One region of the Micromonospora sp. NPDC047812 genome, then DNA from elsewhere that is predicted to be linked to it. Evidence: riboswitches for the same ligand, from Rfam matches in the RefSeq annotation. Region 1 holds a riboswitch; each other region holds the start of a gene.
The links. A riboswitch is a leader RNA that binds a small molecule or an ion and turns the genes downstream of it on or off. The one in region 1 is predicted to bind cobalamin.

Region 2: another riboswitch for cobalamin. It lies ahead of AB0883_RS21255 (peptidase); the one in region 1 lies ahead of bluB (5,6-dimethylbenzimidazole synthase).
Region 3: another riboswitch for cobalamin. It lies ahead of AB0883_RS18740 (ribonucleoside-diphosphate reductase subunit alpha); the one in region 1 lies ahead of bluB (5,6-dimethylbenzimidazole synthase).
Region 4: another riboswitch for cobalamin. It lies ahead of AB0883_RS10965 (ABC transporter substrate-binding protein); the one in region 1 lies ahead of bluB (5,6-dimethylbenzimidazole synthase).

What each region holds. Positions count from the first base shown of each region.
Region 1 covers NZ_JBEYRY010000002.1:1,062,891-1,067,788, reverse strand. Annotated here, with positions in the region: gene AB0883_RS12765 (crotonase/enoyl-CoA hydratase family protein) at 1-107, opposite strand, end outside; gene AB0883_RS12760 (EamA family transporter) at 148-1,065, opposite strand; cobalamin riboswitch at 1,175-1,373, shown strand; gene bluB (5,6-dimethylbenzimidazole synthase) at 1,412-2,041, shown strand; gene AB0883_RS12750 (Rieske 2Fe-2S domain-containing protein) at 2,150-3,001, shown strand; partial or broken gene AB0883_RS12745 (LysM domain-containing protein) at 3,498-4,634, opposite strand; gene AB0883_RS12740 (hypothetical protein) at 4,650-4,898, opposite strand, start outside.
Region 2 covers NZ_JBEYRY010000005.1:315,355-320,252, reverse strand. Annotated here, with positions in the region: gene AB0883_RS21270 (hypothetical protein) at 1-550, opposite strand, end outside; gene AB0883_RS21265 (ElyC/SanA/YdcF family protein) at 925-1,644, opposite strand; gene AB0883_RS21260 (peptidoglycan DD-metalloendopeptidase family protein) at 1,896-2,702, opposite strand; cobalamin riboswitch at 3,326-3,473, shown strand; gene AB0883_RS21255 (peptidase) at 3,573-4,625, shown strand; gene AB0883_RS21250 (hypothetical protein) at 4,661-4,898, shown strand, end outside.
Region 3 covers NZ_JBEYRY010000004.1:200,202-205,099, forward strand. Annotated here, with positions in the region: gene AB0883_RS18740 (ribonucleoside-diphosphate reductase subunit alpha) at 1-1,243, opposite strand, end outside; cobalamin riboswitch at 1,461-1,677, opposite strand; gene AB0883_RS18745 (N-acetylmuramoyl-L-alanine amidase) at 2,031-3,125, opposite strand; gene AB0883_RS18750 (GNAT family N-acetyltransferase) at 3,349-3,783, shown strand; gene AB0883_RS18755 (SIS domain-containing protein) at 3,983-4,732, opposite strand; gene AB0883_RS18760 (hypothetical protein) at 4,725-4,898, opposite strand, start outside.
Region 4 covers NZ_JBEYRY010000002.1:699,751-704,648, reverse strand. Annotated here, with positions in the region: gene AB0883_RS10980 (ABC transporter permease) at 1-652, shown strand, start outside; gene AB0883_RS10975 (ABC transporter ATP-binding protein) at 649-1,746, shown strand; gene AB0883_RS10970 (dipeptide/oligopeptide/nickel ABC transporter ATP-binding protein) at 1,743-2,495, shown strand; cobalamin riboswitch at 2,572-2,753, shown strand; gene AB0883_RS10965 (ABC transporter substrate-binding protein) at 2,782-3,795, shown strand; gene AB0883_RS10960 (iron chelate uptake ABC transporter family permease subunit) at 3,801-4,898, shown strand, end outside.

The DNA of each region.
Region 1 (4,898 bases):
GCGTCGGCCAGCGCCCGGGCGGTCGGCCCGTCGACCGCGTTGCGGGCCGCCGGGCGGTCCAGGATCACCGTGGTCACCGCCGCGGCGCGTTCGACGCGTACCCCCATCCCGACAGCATGCCCCCGGCGGTGCCGGCGGCGCCAGGCGTCAGTGCGGGGCGGACCGGTCCGGGCGGACCAGGGTGGCGCCCAGCGCGGCACCGACCACGCAGGCCACGCCGACCACCTGCGGCCAGGCCAGCAGCTCGCCGAGCAGGACCAGCCCGACCAGCGCCCCGATCGCCGGCTCCAGGCTGAGCAGGACCGCGAAGACCCGGGCCGGCATCCGGCGCAGCGCCGCCATCTCCGCCGAGTACGGCAGCACCGACGACAGCAGCGCCACCGCCGCGCCCAGCGCGAGGGTCCACGGGTCGAGCAGCGCCGTACCGCTGCCGGTGACCCCCAGGGGCAGCACGGCCAGCGCGGCGACCGCCATCCCCAGCGCGAGGCCCCGGCTGCCTGGCACCCGGGCGCTGACCGCCTTGCCGAGCAGTACGTAGCCGGCCCAGCCGACCGCGACGGCCACGCAGCACAGCAGCCCCAGCCGGTCCACCCCCGTCCCGCCGAGCCCGCTGATCAGCAGCACGCCCCCGCCGGCCAGCGCCGCCCACGCCACGTCGGCGAGCCGGCGGCTGCCGGCGAGCGACACCAGCAGCGGCCCGGCGAAGCCGATGGTGACCGCGACGCCCAGCGGCACCCTTTCCAGGGCCGCGTAGAAGGCGAGGTTCATCACCGCCAGGGCCAGCCCGAACGCCCCGACCAGACCGGCGGTGCGCCAGCCCAGGCGCAGCCCCGGCCGGACCAGGACCAGCAGGATGAGCGCGGCGAAGCCGAGCCGCAACGTGGTCGTACCGCCGGCGCTGGTGCTGCCGAAGAGCTGCTTGGCGACGGCCGCCCCGACCTGGGTGGAGAGCATGCCCAGCAGCATCAGCAGCGGGGGCGGCACGGCCCGGGGCTGTCCCAGCGCGAGAGTCAGTCGGGTCGCCGGTCGGCCGGCCGGCAGCGGGCGGGAGGAGAGTGCGTACACCCGGACCACAGTGGTACCGGAGCGGGCGGCCCGCGACCGGATTTCCACTGCCGCGGGTGCCCCGCGCTGCCCGTCGGACCGGAACGGACCGGGCGGCGCTAGCATCCCCGATGGCACGATCATGTGAGGTGCCCCGCGCGAGCGGGGAGAATCGGGAAGCCGGTGTGAATCCGGCACGGGCCCGCCGCGGTGACCGGGGAGCCACCGTCCACGCGTACGCGCAGCCACTGGCCCGCCCGGGCCGGGAAGGCGGACGGCCAGGCGTCGATCCGGGAGTCCGAAGACCGGCCTCGCGTCCGGTGCCCGCGTCCGGTGTGGCGTGGGCCGAGCGCAGCGGGAGCCTGCCTTGGATCTGTACGACGTCATCCACCGCCGCCGGGACGTACGCGCCCAGTTCACCGGGGCGCCGGTGCCCGAGGAGACGCTGGACCGGGTGCTGGCGGCGGCGCACGCCGCGCCGAGCGTCGGCTACTCGCAGCCCTGGGACTTCGTCCTCGTGCGCGACCCGGAGCTGCGCCGCCGGTTCCACGAGCACGTCCGCACCGAGCGGGACACGTTCGCCGCGACGCTCGACGGGGAGGCGGCCGAACGGTTCGCCCGCATCAAGATCGATGGCGTCCTGGAGTCGACGCTGTCGGTGGTGGTCACCCACGACCAGGCCCGGGGCGGCCCCGCCGTGCTCGGCCGGCACGCCATCGCCGACACCGGGCTCTACTCGACCTGCCTCGCCATCCAGAACCTCTGGCTCGCCGCGACCGCCGAGGGGCTCGGGGTGGGCTGGGTGTCGTTCTACCGCGAGCCCTGGCTCGCCGAACTGCTCGGCATCCCCGACGGGATCCGGCCGGTGGCGTGGCTCTGCCTCGGGCCGGTCACCCACTTCGAGCCCGTACCCGACCTGGCCCGGCACGGCTGGCGACAGAAGCGCCCGATGGCCGACGCGATCCACCACGACCGCTGGACGGCACGGGAGAGCTGACCTCGGTGGGGCGTCCCGTTACGGCTCTGCGGGGGCCTGATCACGTACGGCAGCGGATCCGTCACCGTCGACCGGTTTGCGGCGGCTCCTGCCGGGAAGTCGGTACGGGTGCGAGCACTCTTGACGAAGATCGAGCAGGCATCCGGCCTGGACCGGGTCGGCGACCGGTTGCAGCGCGCCGTCCAGGCCACCCTCCGACCGCAGCGGGTCCGCGACCTGCTGCACGGCGTGTGGCTGGGCCATCCGCTGCACCCGGCGATGGTGCAGGTGCCGGTCGGCGCGTGGATCAGCACGGCGGTGCTGGACCTCATGCCGGGACAGCGCCGGGCCGCCACCACACTGTGCACGGTGGGCACCGTCAGCGCCCTCCCGGCCGCGGTCGCCGGCCTCAACGACTGGGCGGCACTGGCCCGCGACCAGCGCCGGGTCGGCCTGGTGCACGCCGCGTCCAACAGCGTCGGCCTGGCGTTCTACGCCGGCTCGGTGGCCGCCCGGATGGCCGGCCGGCACAACCTCGGCCGTACGCTCGGCTTCCTCGGGCTCGGCGCCGCCAGCATGGGGGCGTACCTCGGCGGGCACCTGGCGTACAAGCAGGGCGCGCAGGTCAACCAGAGCATCTCCGAGCTGCACCGGATGAGCGACGGCTGGCACTCGATCGCGGACATGTCCGCCCTGCCGGAGCGCAAGCTGATCACCCGGGAGGTCGACGACGTCTCGGTGATCCTCTACCGGCACGGCAACGAGGTCACCGTGATGCTGGAGCGCTGCCCGCACCAGAGCGGCCCGCTGGGCGAGGGCGAGGTGCAGGAGATCGACGGGCACGCCTGCGTGGTCTGCCCGTGGCACGGCAGCGCGTTCCGCCTCAACGGCGGCGAGGTCGTGCACGGCCCGTCCGGCAACGACCAGCAGGTCCTGCCGACCCGCGTCGTCAACGGCGTCCTGGAGACCCGCCTCCCCTGACGGGCGCCTGCGCCCTCCCGACCTCCGATGTCGATCAAGAGGTTTGAGTCGAGTTCGATCTCCCTGCGTGACCAAACCTCTTGATCACCCGAGCGGTATCGGTTGGGCGGGTGCGAGCGGGGTGGGTGGGTCAGGGGCGGCGGTGGCGGCCGATCGGTGTGTCGCGGGACGAACCCGGGTGGGTTCGGCCGTGGCCGGTCAGATCGTCGTCGCGGGCGCCAGCGGTCAGCCCGCCGTCGTAGGTGCCGGTGCCGGGGGCGGTCGTGTCCGCGCGAACGGTGCCGCCGGCGTACGCGTAGCCCTGACCGGTCGGGTGCGCGGAGTCGTGGGTGCCGGTGTCCGTACCGCCCCGGTCGGCTGCGGTCGCGCTGCCGCGCGGGGCGGTGCCGATGTCCCGGCGACCCGGGCCGCGCCTGGTCGTGGTGGTGCCGCGTGCGGCGGTGCCACGGCGGGCGGCGGTCGTGGTCCGAGCCGCGCCGGCCGGTACGTGGCCCGGTCGGCGGCGTAGGCCCAGGACCGCGCCGATCTGCGCGCCGACGATGCTCGCCACCGCCAGGACGGCGGAGACCGCGAGGGGCCTGTTCACCCGATCGGGTTCGCCGGCCCGGGCGGCTCCCACCGTCACCGTCGGGGTATGACCGGCGTCCGTCTCCGCCGGGGGCGGCACCGGGGCTTCGGCGGCCGGCGGGGGCGGCGTCGCCCGCTCGGGAGCGACCTTTCCCGGTGCCGGCTGCGGGGCCGGCCGGGTGGGAGCGGGCGGGGTCGGGCGCGCGACGAGGCGGCCGGTGGCGTGCCGGCGGGCCCCCCGGTCCTCGGCGTCCCCGGGCAGCTTCAACAACTGGCCGGGGTGGATCCGGTCGGGGTCGCCGAGCCGGTTCAGCTCGGCCAACTCCCGGTAGTCGGCGAACTCGTCCAGGTAGCGCTGGGCGACGGCGCCCAGGTGGTCGCCCCGGGCCACCCGGTAGACCGCCACACCGTCGTCCGAGTCGGCCGGCGCGGACAGGTCGGCCGGCGTGGACGAGGCGGCCGATGCCGGCCGTGCAACCGGGACAGTCGTCGGGGGCTGAGCAGGCAGGGCGGCCGACAGCGGCCGGGCGGCCGGAGCGGCCGGGGCGGGCCGGGCGGCCGAGGCGGACCAGGTGTGCGCGGCCGGGCCCGGCCAGGCGGCCTCCGCGACAGCCGGCTGCGCGGTCGCGACCGCTGCCGCCGGCAGGGCGTACGGGCCGGCGACCGCCGTCGCCGCGCTCGCCGCGGGGCTGGCCGCGAGGATCAGCGCGACCGAACCGACCAGCGCGGCGGCGGCCCGTTGCTGGCGACTCATGCCCGGCAGCCGGGGCGCGGGTCGGCGCAGCGCCTGCGCGCAGAGTTCGACCAGGACGGAGAAGGCGAACGTGGCCCAGCCGAACCAGCCGGCCAGCGCCAGCGCCCGCAGGAAGAGCCGCCCGTCGTCGCGGCTGGTCAGCGTCGAGCCGATCTCCGCGACGGTGGGCAGGTGATCGGGCAACGGGTTGCCGGCGAGGGCGAGCAGCGCCACCGGCGCGCCGACCAGCACCGCGCAGAGCACGACGAGCGCGCCGAACCCGGTCAGGATGCGTCCGGTCCGCCGTACGGCGGAACGCCCCGATGCGGCCATGGCTGCCTTCCCTTCCTACGGTGCCCCGGTGAGCGGTCGCGCGGTCGCCTCGCCGGAGACGGTGACGGTCTCGTCGAAGCCGAACAGGCCGAGCATGGATCTGCGGTGCGTGACGGTGACGCGTACCCGGACCCGGGTCTCCCCGTCGACGACCGGGAAGCTGACGGTGTGGCCGGCGGCGCCGGCGGCGGCGAGGTAGTCGGCGACGGCCCGGCGGGCCTGGGGACGGTTGATCCGGGTCGGCCCGCCCGCGATGGCGGTGGC
Region 2 (4,898 bases), on a different contig from region 1:
TGCCCTTCGCCTTGCACTTCGGCGCCCCGACAATCCAGCCGTTGCCCGTCGGGAACCGGTAGCAGCGCAGACGCACCAGGTGGCGCTCCAGGCAGAGCCGATAGCCGCGTTCGGTGAGGTACGCCGAACCGGGGTCGGCGCACTGGCCCTGGGCGTAGTCCACCGAGACGACCCGGTAGGTGCCGATGCTGCCGTTGCAGTTGCCGATGCCCTGGAAGCTGCCCGTCACGCTGACGGCGATGCACTGCCCGATCCTCGCCGGCGGCGGGGGCGGAGCCGCCTGCGTCGTGGGGAGGATGGGCGGCGGCGAGTACGCCGGCTCGCGCGGAAGCTCCCTCGTCGTCCCGATCGGCTCGGGCAGGGGTCTCGCCGCGGGCTGGCCCTGCTGGCCGCCATTGGCCCTGATCAGGCCCACCCCGACCAGTGCGGCCCCGCAGACGCCGATCAGGCAGAGCGCCAGCACCGCAGCGACCACACCGATGATCAGGGGCGTGTTGGTCTTCGGCGGCGACGGTGGCAGCGGTGGCGGTGGTGGCAGTGGCGGCGACATCGGTGGTGGGGCCCCGGGCGCTGGTGGCGTGGAGGTCGGCTGGCCGGGCTCGCTCGGCGGAGGAGGCGACGTCACCCGCAGAGTGTCACACAGTCCCGCCCGGGTGCTCGCCCCTCCGTCCTGTGTGGTGCGTCGCTGCGGTCGTGATCTTCCAATCGACGGCCAGGGGCACGGCGTAGGCCCGGAAGACGCGGTGCCCTCGGCGCGTTTCGGCGGCCGGGCGACGTGCAGGTGGGCGATTCGCGGGTGGGCGATCTGGCGTGCCGCCGCGCTCATGGTTGCCGGGTGCGACGGCTATCGGCTCGACGGCGAGTGCCCGGGCAGCCGACGTCGGACCCATGCCGTGGCGGCGCGTGCGCTCCAGGCCACGGGTCTCACGCGTCGCGCAGCGCGTCCTGCACCCCGGTCTCGCGGCGCCCGAGGTGCACCGGATCGCGGCCGGAGAGGAGGTCCAGGGTGGCCTTCACGCAGGCGCCGTACTCACGGGTGGAGCTGATCCGCCACGTCCTGTCGTACCGGCGGGCGGTCTCGTCGCCGACCCCGTTGGCGTCGACGCCGAGCCGCCGGCACACCGTCACGGCGCGAGGCAGGTGGAAGGACTGGGTCACCACCGTCGCCCGTTCCACCCCGTAGACCCGCTTCGCGCGGGCGCACGAGTCGTACGTGTCGAAGCCGGCAGGGTCCAGCACCACCCTCGTCGCCGACACGCCGTTGTCGACCAGCCAGCGCCGCATCGCGGCCGGCTCGTCGTAGTCGGGGTTCATGTTGTCGCCCGAGAGCAGGATGGCGCGTACCTTGCCGGCGGCGAGCAGCCGCCGGGCGATCTCCAGGCGGCCGGTGAGGAACGGCGACGGGGTCCCGTCGGGGTGGACCTTGGTGCCCAGCACCAGGGCGACCGGCGCCTCCGGGACGTCCCGCTCGGTGAAGATGTGCCCGTCCGCCCCGCCGCGGATCCAGTGCACGCTGGCCACGGTGCCGCCGGTCAGGAGCACCGCGCCGACGACGGCCGCGCCGACGGCGCGACGCAGCCAGCGCGTACGCCGGCGAGCGGCCGGGCGCGGCCTGCGGGTCAGCTTGGGGAGTCGGGGCCGCATGGGGCGAGTATCCCAGGGCCGCCCGACGACCGTTCCCGCCCCTGGCCGTGCGCGGTCGCCGGCGACGGGGAGCGGTTGACCGGCCCCGGCGGCAGTGGCAAATGTGAGGCGGATCGGCACCTGTGCCGCCGATCCGGGCGTCCAGGTCGTGCTGCCGGCCGGCCGAGCGGTCAACCATGAGGTGCCGGAGGCCGGCCCGCTTCTGATGCAGCGAGCCGGCCGGGCGTCTCCGAGGTCACCCCCGGGATGGATCAGGCAGGCACGGTCCCGTTGAGGTACGCGTTGATCTGGTCGATCTCCAGCGCGTTGAAGACCTCAGGCTGGGCGGCGGCCTGGTTCGAGTTGATGATCCGCTTGAACAGGTTGTAGTGCGCCATCGACCGCAGCCCGATGACGCGGTTGGGGGTGACCAGGTAGCCGGTGCCGCCGGTGCTCCAGATGAGGTACATCAGTCCATCCTTAGTGACGATCTCGGGGGGAGATCCGGGGGCCCCGGCGTACGGGGCACCCGTGAGAACCGACTCGGGGTCAACTCGCTGACCGTTCGGCTGGAAGATCTCAAGATGCAGGTGCGGGCCGGTGGAGTGGCCGGTGGATCCCACGTTGCCGATGTGCTGGCCTGCGGCGACCTGCGCGCCCGTCCCGACTCTGGGAGCCTCCCGCATGTGCCCGTAGACACTCCGCCAACCATCGGCGTGCGTGATGGTGGCGTTGTGGCCGAGGCCGCTCGCGCTGTACGAGACGCTGGTCACCGTGCCCGCCGCGATCGAACGGATCGGATAGCCGAGGATCCCCGAGTAGCTGTAGTCCGTGCCGTTGTGCATCCTGGACTGGCCGGTGATCGGATCTGTCCGCATCCCGTACGAGGACGTGATCGGGACCCATTTGTCGAACGGCCGGTTCCATCTCGGCGTCGCGCCGTACGCGGCTTCCGCGAGCCACGCCTCCGGAATGATGCCGGCCGCCAGCGTGGCGGTGACCAGGCCGAGCAGATGGCGACGGTCGATGCCACGCGACGCCGCCCCATCCCCCGGCGATGTTTCGTCGAACGTCTGCATTCGGCCCCTTGCTCACGATGGATGACGAACGATCCGCACCGGGGAGACCGCCGACTGTGACTTCTGCTCAGTTCCGGGCCGCTGGTTCGGGACGGGCTGACCAACCCCTTCGGGCGGCGAACCAGCGAGCCCGCGTGCATCTGGGATCTTGGATATTAGGGGATCGAACTCCATTGGTGTCAAGGCTCGGTTCCGCCCGGCCGGTACGGCCCGAAGCCGCGTCGGTCGCCGCGTCGGCGTCGGCACTCGTAGCACGCCCTCGACGGTGCTGATGGGACGGGCCGGGTGGACTCGGATGACACGCGCTTCCTGGCGGTGGGCGACATCCCTGTGGCCCCGATTCGGGGACCATCGCGTCAGCGTGTGGCGGTGGCGGTGCGGACGGTTCCGCTGTGGGTCGCTGCGAGTGGGCAGACTTCACCCCCGCGTGTCGCAGCGTGACAGCTAGGACTTACGCGGAGCGGACACGAGCTGAGATCTTGAGGGGCGACGCGACCGCTGGCGACCGACCGTGGTCACCGGATGGACCACCTGGACCCGGACCGGACGCGCCCGCGGTCGGCGACCGCCCCGCCGACGGCCACAGAGCGTCCGCAGTGGACGACGCATTGACACGGGAGCGCGTACGCGGCCAGACTGACGCCACAACTCCATCAGCGCGTATGTATGGGGGAAGTCCGGTCGAAGTCCGGCGCTGGCCCGCAACGGTAGGCCGTCGAGATGCACCTCTGACGGCAAGCCCGAATACCCGACGTACGCGCGGAATCCGCTCCCCCACCCGTCGTGGCCCACGGGTCGGAGTCCCGGTCGACCCCGTGCTGCGGCGGTCGTCGGGCTTCTGACGACCGCCGGGCCGGAAAGGCGCTTCCGATGGTCGTCCGCCTGAGCCGGCACCGCCTGCTCGCCCTGCTCTGCGGTGTGCTCACCGCCCTCACCCTCGCGACACCGGCATCGGCCCACGTCTCCCCCACCTCGCCCGCCGGGGTCGGCCGGTCGGAGGCCGCGGCCGGCTGGCTGGCCCGGCAACTCGTCGACGGCGAACGCTTCGAGGTGGTCTTCGACGGCGTCGCCTATCCCGACCAGGGACTGACCCTCGACGCCGTGTTCGCCTTCGCCGCCGCCGGCGTCGCCGACGACTCGGGGGCCCGGGCGCTGGCCTGGGTCACCCGACCGGACATCCGCGACACCTACGTCGGCGACGGCACGACCGAGGCGTACGCGGGCGCGACCGCCAAGCTCGCCCTCGCCGTCCAGGTACGCGGCGGCGACCCGACCGGCGTCGGCGGCGTGGACCTGATCGCCCGGCTGCGCTCGTTGCAGGCCCCCAGCGGCCGGTTCACCGACCGGTCGGCGTACGGGGACTACAGCAACACGTTCAGCCAGTCCTTCGCCCTCCTCGCCCTGGACCGCACCGCGCAGGGCGCGCCCCCGGCGGCCGCCGCCTGGCTCGCGGGCACCCGCTGCCCGGACGGCGGCTACCCGGCGCTGCCCGCGCAACCGGTCTGCACCTCCGACGTGGACGCCACCGCGCTCGCGGTGCAGGCGCTGCGGGCCACCGACCGCCCGACCGACGCCACCGCGGGGCTGCACTGGCTGCTTTCCGTGCAGCGCGCCGACGGCGGTTTCGCCAACGCCGCCGGCACCCCGAACGCCAACAGCACCGGCCTCGCCGCGCAGGCGCTGCACGACGGTCACCGACCGCTGGCCTGGGCACGGGCGCGGGTGTTCCTCGCCGGACTCCAGGTCGGCTGCGCCGGGGCACCGGCCGACCGGGGGGCGGTCGACTTCGACGGCGCCACCTTCGACCCGGGCACCGCCGCCCGGGCCACCGGCCAGGCTGTCCTCGGCCTGACCGGCACCGGGTACGCCCGGCTGTCCGCGGCCGGCGCCACCCCGGGCACGCCAGTCCCCGCCTGCCCGTGACCCGTCCCGTCGCTCACCCGATTCCAGGAGGAACCGTGTTCCGTCACCGATCCACCGTGCGCGCACGGCTCGCCGGCCTGCTGGCCGCTGCCGTCGCCACCGTCGCCCTCACCGCCGTCGAACCCGCCCCACGGGCCGCGCACGCCGCCGCCTGCACCGGCACCTCCGGCGTCACCGTCGTGGTGGACTTCGCCGCGCTCGGCGGCGGCGTCCAGGTCGCCTGCGCCCCGGGCGACCCGGCCACGGGGGTGGCCGCCCTCCAGGGCGCCGGCT
Region 3 (4,898 bases), on a different contig from region 1:
CCGCCTCGGCGGTCTGGTTGCACAACCGGTTCGCGGCGTCCTTGAACGTCATCCACCCGTTGCCGGTCTGGGCGAGGGTGCGCATCATCCGCCCGTACAGCTCCCGCGCCGGGACCTGCCGCACGTAGCGGCCCTGCTCCTCGGCGGCCCGGTACGCCGCGTCGAACTCCTCCCCCCACAGGTCCGGCAGCTCCGGCACCACGTCCGGGTCGAACAGCGACCACACCCCGTCGGCCTCCACCCGCCGCATGAACTCGTCCGGGATCCAGTTGGCCAGGTTGAGGTTGTGGGTGCGCCGGGCGTCCTCACCGGTGTTGTCGCGCAGCTGGAGGAACTCCTCGACGTCCGGGTGCCACGGCTCCAGGTAGACGCAGGCCGCGCCCTTGCGCCGACCACCCTGGTTGACCGCCGCCACCGAGGCGTCCAACGTCCGCAGCCACGGCACGATCCCGTTTGACTGCCCGTTGGTGCCCCTGATCAGCGCGCCCCGCGAGCGGACCCGCGAGAACGCGATGCCGATCCCGCCGGCGAACTTCGACAGGTTCGCCACCTGCGCGTACCGCTGGTAGATGGAGTCGAGTTCGTCGCGCGGGGAGTCGACCAGGTAGCAGGAGGACATCTGGGTGTGCCGGGTGCCGGAGTTGAACAACGTCGGCGAACTCGGCAGGTACGCCAGACTCGACATCAGCCGGTAGAACTCGATCGCCTCGTCCGGTGCCTGCGACAGGCCGCAGGACACCCGCAGCAGCCAGTACTGCGGGGTCTCCAGCACCAGCCGGCTCGTCGGGTGGCGCAGCAGGTACCGGTCGTAGACCGTGCGCAGCCCGAAGTACTCGAAGCGCAGGTCACCGCGCGGATCGACGGCGGCGTCGAGGGCGCTCGCGTGGGCGGCGACGAACGCCGCGGTGTCGTCGCCGATCAGGCCCTCGGCGTGGCCGCGCCGGATCGCCGCACTGAAGGAGCCGATGCCCTGCCGGCGGACCTCCTTGTCGACGTACCCGGCCAGCAGGCGGGCGGCCAACCGCGAGTACTGCGGCTCCTCACCGATCATCTCCGCGGCGGTCTGGATGGACAGCCGGTCCAGTTCGGCCGTCGTCGCCCCGTCGTACAGGCCGCTGATCGTCCGGGTCGCCACCCGCAGCGGGTCGACGTCGGCGAGGTCGTCGGCCCACCGCTCGACCGCCCGGACGATCCTGTTGACGTCGACCGCCTCGGTGCCGCCGTCACGCTTGCGGACCCGCATCTGCGGCCGCCGCTGGCCCGCCACGGCCGCATCGTCGACCGCCGTGCCGTCGGCCGGAACAACCTCGGTGACTGTCACCACTCACTCCTCGCGAGCCTTGATCCCAGACGGAACTCCTGGGCACGCGGGGAGCGGACACCGACGACGACGCGCGCAGGGCACGCGTCGGGATGGCGTCGGCCGTCCCACGCGGCCTCGGACCGCCGCGCACCCGGATGCGGGCGTACGGCGCACTGGCAGGTCTTCGGACTCGCGGGCGCGACCGGGCTCGCCGGTCTCCTACTGGCCGTCGCTTCCCAGGCCGCTGGCGGCCCAGTGCTGATGACGGCGGTCGTTCCCACTCACCGCTGCGGGGCAGTCCCGGATTCCCACCGGGTTCCCTCTTGCCTCGACCGCTCCGGATGAGCGGCCGAACCAGCTGCGCCGACACCATATATAGGGTTGGCGCCGTTGTCACACCCCACATGTCGGTCTCGGGCGTGTCGTCGGCGGTCCGGGTGACGCCCGTCGATCGCCGGCCCGCGTCGACGTCGATGTCCGCCCGCGCCGGCTCGGAGGACTGTCGTCCGCTCGGTACGGTCGGACACCACAGGCGCTTTGAGCGCGCTGGCCCGGATCGCGCTCCACCACGGTCCGGGTCGCGCGGCGCGACGCCGAGGACCTGTCGGTCCGTACCGGCGGCGCGGTCCCGGTCTGCCAGGCGCGCGGATTCCACGACTGGCACCGACGTGCGAGCGGACCGGGATCCTGTGGTCACACGATCCCGGTCCGCTCCCAGGCGGTGCGGTCAGACCTTGGTGACCCGGACGGCGTCGGCCACCACGTAACCGGGGGTGCTGGTCCACCGGCTCACCGCGACCAGGTTGCGGTCACCGGCGGCCAGTCCGAAGGTGCCCAGCGAGCGCCACACGCCGCCGCTGGAGCGCTGGTCCACGTTGACCGTGCGGTTGCCCGAGGCGGTGACGACGACGTGCGGGGCCGCGCTGTTGTAGCCGGGGTCGGCCGGGTGGCGTACCTCGATCCGGTAGTCGCCGGCCGTCGGGATGTTCACCTTGAACCAGGCGGCGTCGCTGGCGGGCGTGGGGTTGGCGAAGCGGTAGTCGGCCCCGTAGCGCTGGGCCGAGTACGAGGAGGTGCCCCAGTTGGTGCTCGCCGTGAACCGTCCCGCCGTGGCGTTGTCCACGATGGTGCCGCCCGTGGGCGGGTTGGGTGCGCCCAGGCCGAGGTAGGCGGCGATGCCCTCGGCGTGCCCACGGGCGACGGCGGTGATGAAGTCCGCCCGCTTGAGCAGGTTCGAGTCGGCGACGCTGTCGATGAAGAGGTTCTCGGTCAGCACCGCGGGCATGGCCGCCTCGCGCAGCATGTGGAAGTTCGCGGTCTTCAGCCCCCGGTCGGTGACCCCGCCGATCGTCCGCATGGCGCCGATCACCCTCGGGTGCAGCGCGTTGTGCAGGTTGACGGTGGCCGCGCCCGCCGTCGGGTACCGGTAGCTCTCGAAGCCGGTGCCGCCGCCGGAGTTGATGTGCACGCTCACGAGCAGGTTCGCGCCCCACGCGTTGGCGTCGTCCGTGCGGTACGCCAGGCTGCGGGTGATGTCGGTCGTCCGGGACATGCGGACGTCGACGCCCCAGTTGGCCAGCAGGATGTTGCGCAGCTGCAGGGAGATGTCGAGCGTCAGGGCCTTCTCCTGCAGCCCGTTGCCGACCGCGCCGGGGTCGGTGCCGCCGTGGCCCGGATCGATGTAGACCTTCGGCAACGCCGCCCACGCGGGGCCGGCGACGATGGGGACGGCCGCGGCGCCGGCGACGGCCGCCAACAGGGTACGCCGCCGAAGCGTCGGGTTGTCGAACATGTGCACCTCGTCATCGGGAGAGATCGACACTGCTCGGCAATATAGCGGGACATCGATAGAACATGAAAGATGTCTACGTCTTTTGATCTGAGATCTGAAGGTTTCCTCCCCCCAGGGCGTCGAACCTCGCCGGGCTGACCACCGGTCGGCAGCCGAGCTGCGCAAGCACTGGTGTTGCGAGGCTAGGATTCCTTCACGCCGATGTCTGCGACACCGGGTCACACCTGCGCGTTCCCGGACGAGGAAGGAAGCGATGGTCAGCGTCAGCCCGCTCCAGTCGGACGACCGCCCCGGGTGGGAGGAGTTGTTCTGCGGCTACAACGCCTTCTACGGCCGCACCTGGCCCGCGGATCGGTACGACCGGGCCTGGCAGGAGTTCCAGCGCGGCGACAGAGTGCGTGCGCTCGGGGCGCGGTTGGACGGCCGGCTGGTCGGCATCGCCCACTTCCTGGTCCACGCCAGCACGACGTCGCCCGACGTCTGCTATCTGCAGGACCTGTTCACGGCTCCCGAGGCGCGCGGCAGGGGTGTCGCCCGTGCGCTGATCAGGGCCGTCGAAGCGTGGGCGAGCGACCAGGGCTGTGATCGGCTGTACTGGCTCACGAGGGAAGACAACCGCACAGCCCGGCGGCTCTACGATCAGGTCGCCGAGAACCGCGGGTTCATCCAGTACGTGGTTCCCCTCTAGCGTCGGGCGGCGCCGCCCGTGCTGCGGCCTTGTCTGGTGGGTCGAGGTACAGGCCGACCACATCGCGGATCCTGGCTTCCAGGCGCGGGTTCGGTGGAGCGCTCGAACGGGTGTTCTCCGGGAGCTCACGGAGACTCGGCCCGCCCGACCGCGAGCCTCACCTTCTCCCCCGACGCCTGGAAGCCCTCGTCCCGGCTGATCAGGGTTCGATCGGGCGGACCTGACCGCCGTACCGCTCATAGAGCACGCGGTTGTGCGCGTCGCCCCGCGCCAGATTCGCGGACACGTGGACAGGCGGGTCGATGCCGCGGTCCAGCAACTGGCGGCAGACCAGTTCGGTGAGCAGCTGCGCGATGAGGACTCCGGTGAACGACGAGACCGCCCCTATCCGAACTCCCGGGGTGATCTCCAGTGCCGCGTCCCCCGCCGGCGCGTGGTTGTCGATCACCACATCCGCCAGGTCGGCGAGGTGTGGTCCCTGGGTGGAACGGGCACCGGCCGAGCGGGTGTGCGCCAGTGAGGTGACCGCCACGATCGGGTGGGAACGCTCGCGGGCCAGCACCGCCATCTCGGTGACGGCAGCGTTGATTCCGGAGTTCGAGACGATCAGGAAGGCGTCATGCTCGGAGGGCCCGGCGAGGTGGTAGATCCGCTCGGCGAGGCCGGGCTCGCGCTCGTACGTCGGGTCGAGGATCGGCCCCGGGTCGGCGCCACCGAACATCACGAGGTCCTTGACCGCCAGCATGCTGACGGCGGCGAGCCCGCCGGCACGCCCCGCGAGTTCGAGGGTGACGATCCGCGAGTGGCCGGTCCCGAACGCCTGTAGGACACCGCCGGCGGCGATGGCGTCGGCGACGAGCCCGGCCGCCGCCTCGATGGCGTCGAGCTGTGCTGCCAGGACCTGTTCGAGTGCGGTCCGGGCGATGTTGGCGTAGGCAGGCTCAGGCACTGGTCCTCCTGGAGGGTTCCCGGCCGCGGACGGCCTCTACGGCGGCCGACACGGCGGCCTCGACGACGACCTCGCCGCTGCCCGAGGTGACCGGACTGGCATAGGTTTCGTAGCAGGGTTGCGTGTCACGGGTGGGCAGGTAGCCGAGGTAGCCGTTCGCGTAGCC
Region 4 (4,898 bases), 360 kb from region 1:
CGTGGCCCACCGCAGCCTCTACGGCCTGCGGGTCTCGCTGCTCGTCGGCGCGGTCGCCGCGCTCGTCGCCACCGTGATCGGCGGCCTCGTCGGCGCGGTGGCCGGCACCCTCGGCGGCTGGGTCGACCGCGTGCTGATGCGGGTGGTCGACACCATCGCGGCGCTGCCGCACCTGCTGCTGGGTATCTTCATCGTCGCGATGCTGCGGCCGAGCCTGGGCGCGGTGATCCTGTCGATCGGGCTGACGCACTGGCTCTCCACCGCCCGCATCGTCCGGTCCGAGCTGCTCAGCCTGCGTACCCGGCCGTTCATCGACGCCGCGATCTCCGGCGGCGCCAGCCGGGCCCGGGTGATCACCCGGCACCTGCTCCCGCACGTGCTGCCCCGGTTGGCCCTGGCCACCACGCTGATGGTGCCGCACGCCGTCTGGCACGAGACCGCGCTGTCCTTCCTCGGCCTCGGCCTGCCCCCGCACCTGGCCTCGATCGGCAACATGATCAACGACGGGCAGCGGTCCCTGCTCACCGGCGCCTGGTGGGCCAGCATCGTGCCCGGCCTGCTCCTCGTCGCCGTCACGCTGGCCCTGGCGGCCCTCACCGGCCGGTGGCGCGACCGCCTCGACCCGCGCGTACGAGCGGAGCTGAACCTGTGACCACCACCCGCGAGCCCGCCCCCGCCGACACCACCGCCCCGGCCGGGAGGACCGCCACCCGCCCCACCGGATCCGCCACCACCGGCGAGACCGCCGGCAGCGCCGGCACGGGTGGCACCGCCGCCGACGGGCGGCCCGGCCTGCTGGAGGTCGACGGGCTGACCGTCCGCTTCCAGCTCCGCGACGCCGTCGTGCAGGCCGTCACCGACCTGCACCTGACCGTCCACCCGGGCGAGCTCCTGGCGGTGGTCGGGGAGTCCGGCTGTGGCAAGTCGGTGCTCGCGCACGCCCTGCTCGGCCTGCTCCCCGGCAACGCCACCGTCACTGGTCATGCCCGCCTGCGCCCGCCCGCCGGGGCGCAGGTCGACCTGGTCGGCTCCTCCGAGCGCCACCTCGCCCGCGCCGTACGCGGCCGCGCGGTCGGGCTGGTGCCGCAGAGCCCCGCCACCGCCCTGACCCCCGTACGGACGGGCCGGCGGCTGCTGGAGGAGACCCTGCGCGCCCATGGGCACACCCGGCGCGAGGCGCCCGCGGCGGCCGAGCGGGTCGCCGCCGAGGTGGGTCTCGACCCCGCCGACCTCGACCGCTACCCGCACGAGCTCTCCGGCGGCATGGCCCAGCGCCTGGCCACCGCCCTCGCCCTCGCCCCCGACCCGCCGCTGCTGCTCGCCGACGAACCCACCACGGGCCTCGACCGGCCCCTGGTCGACCACACCCTCGACCTGCTGCGCCGCCGCTGCGACGCCGGCGGCGCCGTCCTGCTCATCACCCACGACCTGGCCGCCGCCCGCCGGGTCGCCGACACGGTCGCCGTCATGTACGCCAGCCGGATCGTGGAACGGCGGCCGACGGCCGAGTTGTTCGCGGCGCCCGCCCACCCGTACACCGCAGGTCTTCTCGATGCCCTGCCCGAGCGGGCCTTCCGGCCCGTCCCCGGCCATCCGCCGATGCTCACCGACCTGCCGCCCGGCTGCGCCTTCGCCCCGCGCTGCGACCGCGCCACCGACGTCTGCCGCACCCCGCCCGCTCCCTGCGCGGGCGCGCCGGGCCGGGCCGCCTGTCACCACCCGCTGACCCTCGGAGCGCCGGCATGACCAGCACGGCCGGAAGCGCCGGCACGACCAGCACCGCCGGAAGCGCCGGCACGACCAGCACGGCCGGGAGCGCCGGCACGACCAGCACCGCCCTCGCGGCCCACGAGGTCGCGGTCTCCTACGGCGGCCGGCGCGTCCTCGACGGCGTCGACCTGCGCGTCGCGCCCGGCGAGACGGTCGGCCTGCGCGGGCCCTCGGGCAGCGGCAAGTCCACCCTCGCCCGGGTGCTGGCCCTGCTGCACGCCCCCGAGGCCGGGCACGTCACCCTCGACGGCCACCGGGTGGCGGGCGCCCGGCACCGGGTGCCCGCCGCCGTTCGTACCCGCGTCGCGATCCTGTTCCAGAGCCCCCGCGCCGCCACCGACCCCCGGCTGGGCCTCGCCGACATCATCGCGGAACCGCTGCGCGCCACCGGCACGCCCGAGGAACAGGCGCGGGCCCGGGCGGCGGAGCTGGCCGACCTCGTCGGCCTCACGCCCGACCTGCTCGCCCGCCGCCCGCACGCGGTCAGCGACGGGCAGCTGCAACGCGCCTGCCTCGCCCGCGCGCTCGTGCACCGGCCCGACTACCTGCTCTGCGACGAGGCCACCGCCATGCTCGACGCCTCCACCCAGGCGCACCTCGCGGCCGTCATCACCGACTACCAGCGGCAGCACGCCGCCGGGGTCCTGCTCATCACCCACGACCCGGCGCTGATGGCCCGCTGGGCCACCCGGGTGGTCGACCTGCCGACCGCCGCGCAGCCCTGACCGGCGCGCCTCCCGACAGCCCTCGGCGGACCGTCCCTGATGGTGTTCGTCGCGTGACTTCCGGGGCGGCCGGCGGCTAGGGTGACTCTGCCGTGGTGCTCGGGAAGCCGGTGGAAGACCGGTGCGGCCCTCGCCACTGTGATCGGGAAGTTCGCGGCCCTCGTCGTACGAGGTCACTGGGCGTAACCCGCCTGGGAAGGCCGGCCACGGACGCACCTCCCGTCAGCCAGGAGACCGGCCACGGCACTGCGTTGACCCGTCCACGAGGTGTTGGAAGGCGGTCCCGATGCGCGTGCGCGCAGTGCGGTCCACCCTGTCCCGGCGCGTTGCCGCGCCCCTGTCCGTCCTCGTCGTCCTGCTCGGCGCCTGCGCCACGGACGACCCGGCCACGGCGCCCCCGGCGGCCGCCGCCCCGGTCGCGCTGACCAACTGCGGTACGCCGGTCGCCGTCGCCGCCCCGCCCGAGCGGGCGGTGACCCTGAACCAGCCCGCCACGGAGATCATGCTGGCGCTCGGCCTCGCCGACCGCATGGCCGGCACGGCGTACCTGGACGACGCGATCCTGCCGGAGCACGCCGCCGCGTACGCCGCCGTGCCGGTGCTGTCGGACAAGTACCCGGCGAAGGAGAAGCTGTTGGAGGCGGCGCCGGACTTCGTCTACGCCTCGTTCCACAGCGCCTTCGGCGACGAGGGCGTCGGCGACCGCGCCGCGCTCGCGGGGCTCGGCATCGGCACGTACCTCTCGCCGGCCGGGTGCCCGAAGCAGCACCGGCCGGCGAAGCTGACGGTGGAGGACGTGTTCGCCGAGATCCGGGACGTGGCGGCCGTCTTCGGGGTGCCGGAGCGGGCCGAGAAGCTCATCGCCGACCAGCGGGCCCGGATCGCCACGGCCGCCGCCCGGATCGGTGGCGCGCGGGACGTGTCCGTGCTCTGGTGGGACGCCGGCACCGACGCCCCGAGCGTGGGCGCCTGCTGCGGCAGCCCCAACATGATCATGTCGGCGGTCGGGGTGGGCAACGTGTTCGGCGACCTCACCGGCGGCTGGGCCGACACCAGCTGGGAGGCGGTCGTGGACCGCGATCCCGACGTGATCGTGCTGGTCGACGCGGGCTGGGACGCGGCAGCCGCGAAGCGGGCCTTCCTGACCCGCCACCCCGGCCTGAAGGAGTTGCCGGCGGTGGCCCGGCAACGGTTCGTCGTCATCCCGTTCTCCTCGACCTCCGCCGGGGTGCGCGTCGTGCTCGGCGTCGAGGCGCTCGCCGCGGGCGTGGCGCAGCTCCCCGCCGGGGCGGACCGCTGACCGCCGTGGCCCGCCGCGCCGGCCCGGGACCAGCACGCCGCACCGCCCCCGACCCGACCCGCCGCGCCGCCCCCGGGTCCGCCGACCGCGCCGCCCTCGGGTCCGCCGACCGTGCCGCCCCCGCTGGCGTCCGCGCGGCCAACCCGCTCGGCCTGGTGGTGCTGCTGGTCGCCCTGCTGGCCGGGCTGGTCGTGTCGATCGGGGTGGCCGTCACCGTCGGACCGGCCGACATTCCCGTGTCGACGGTCTGGTCGGTCGTGGCCGACCGGCTGGGACTCCCGCACGCCGAGGTGCCGCTGCTGCGCGAGCACATCGTCTGGCGGCTGCGCCTGCCCCGGGTGCTCGGGGCCGCCGCCGTGGGAGGCGGGCTGGCGGCCGTCGGCGCGGTGATGCAGACCGTCACCCGCAACCCGCTGGCCGACCCGTACCTGCTCGGGGTCTCCTCGGGGGCGTCGCTCGGCGCGGTCGCGGTCCTCGTCCTGGGCTTCGGCGGCGGGGTCGCCGCGCTCACCGGGGGCGCCTTCGCCGGGGCGCTGGCCGCGTTCGCGGTCGTGGCCGCGGTGGCCGGCCGCCGGGCCGCGCTGGCCCCCACGAGGGTGGTGCTGGCCGGCGTGGCCGTCGCGCAGCTCTGCGGGGCGGCCACCTCGTTCGTCATCATCTGGGTCGCCGACCCGCACGCCACCCAGAGCATCACGTTCTGGCTCTCCGGCTCGTTGGCCCGCGTCGACTGGACCGCCCTGGCCTGGGCCGCGCCGGTCCTGGCCGCCGTGCTCGCCCTGGTGGCGGCGTACGCCCGCACGCTCAACGCCTTCGCCTTCGGCGAGGACGCCGCGGCGACCCTCGGTGTCCCCGTCACCCGGGTCCGGTGGCTGCTGCTGGTCGCCACCGCGCTGCTCACCGCGGCGCTGGTCGCCGTCAGCGGCGCGGTGGGCTTCGTCGGGCTGATCCTGCCGCACGCCGCCCGGTTCCTCACCGGGGCGGACCACCGGCGCCTGCTGCCCGTCGTCGTCCTCGCCGGGGCGATCTTCCTGGTCTGGGTGGACACCGCCGCGCGGACCCTCTTCGCGCCCCGGGAGCTGCCGGTCGGCGTGCTGACGGCGCTG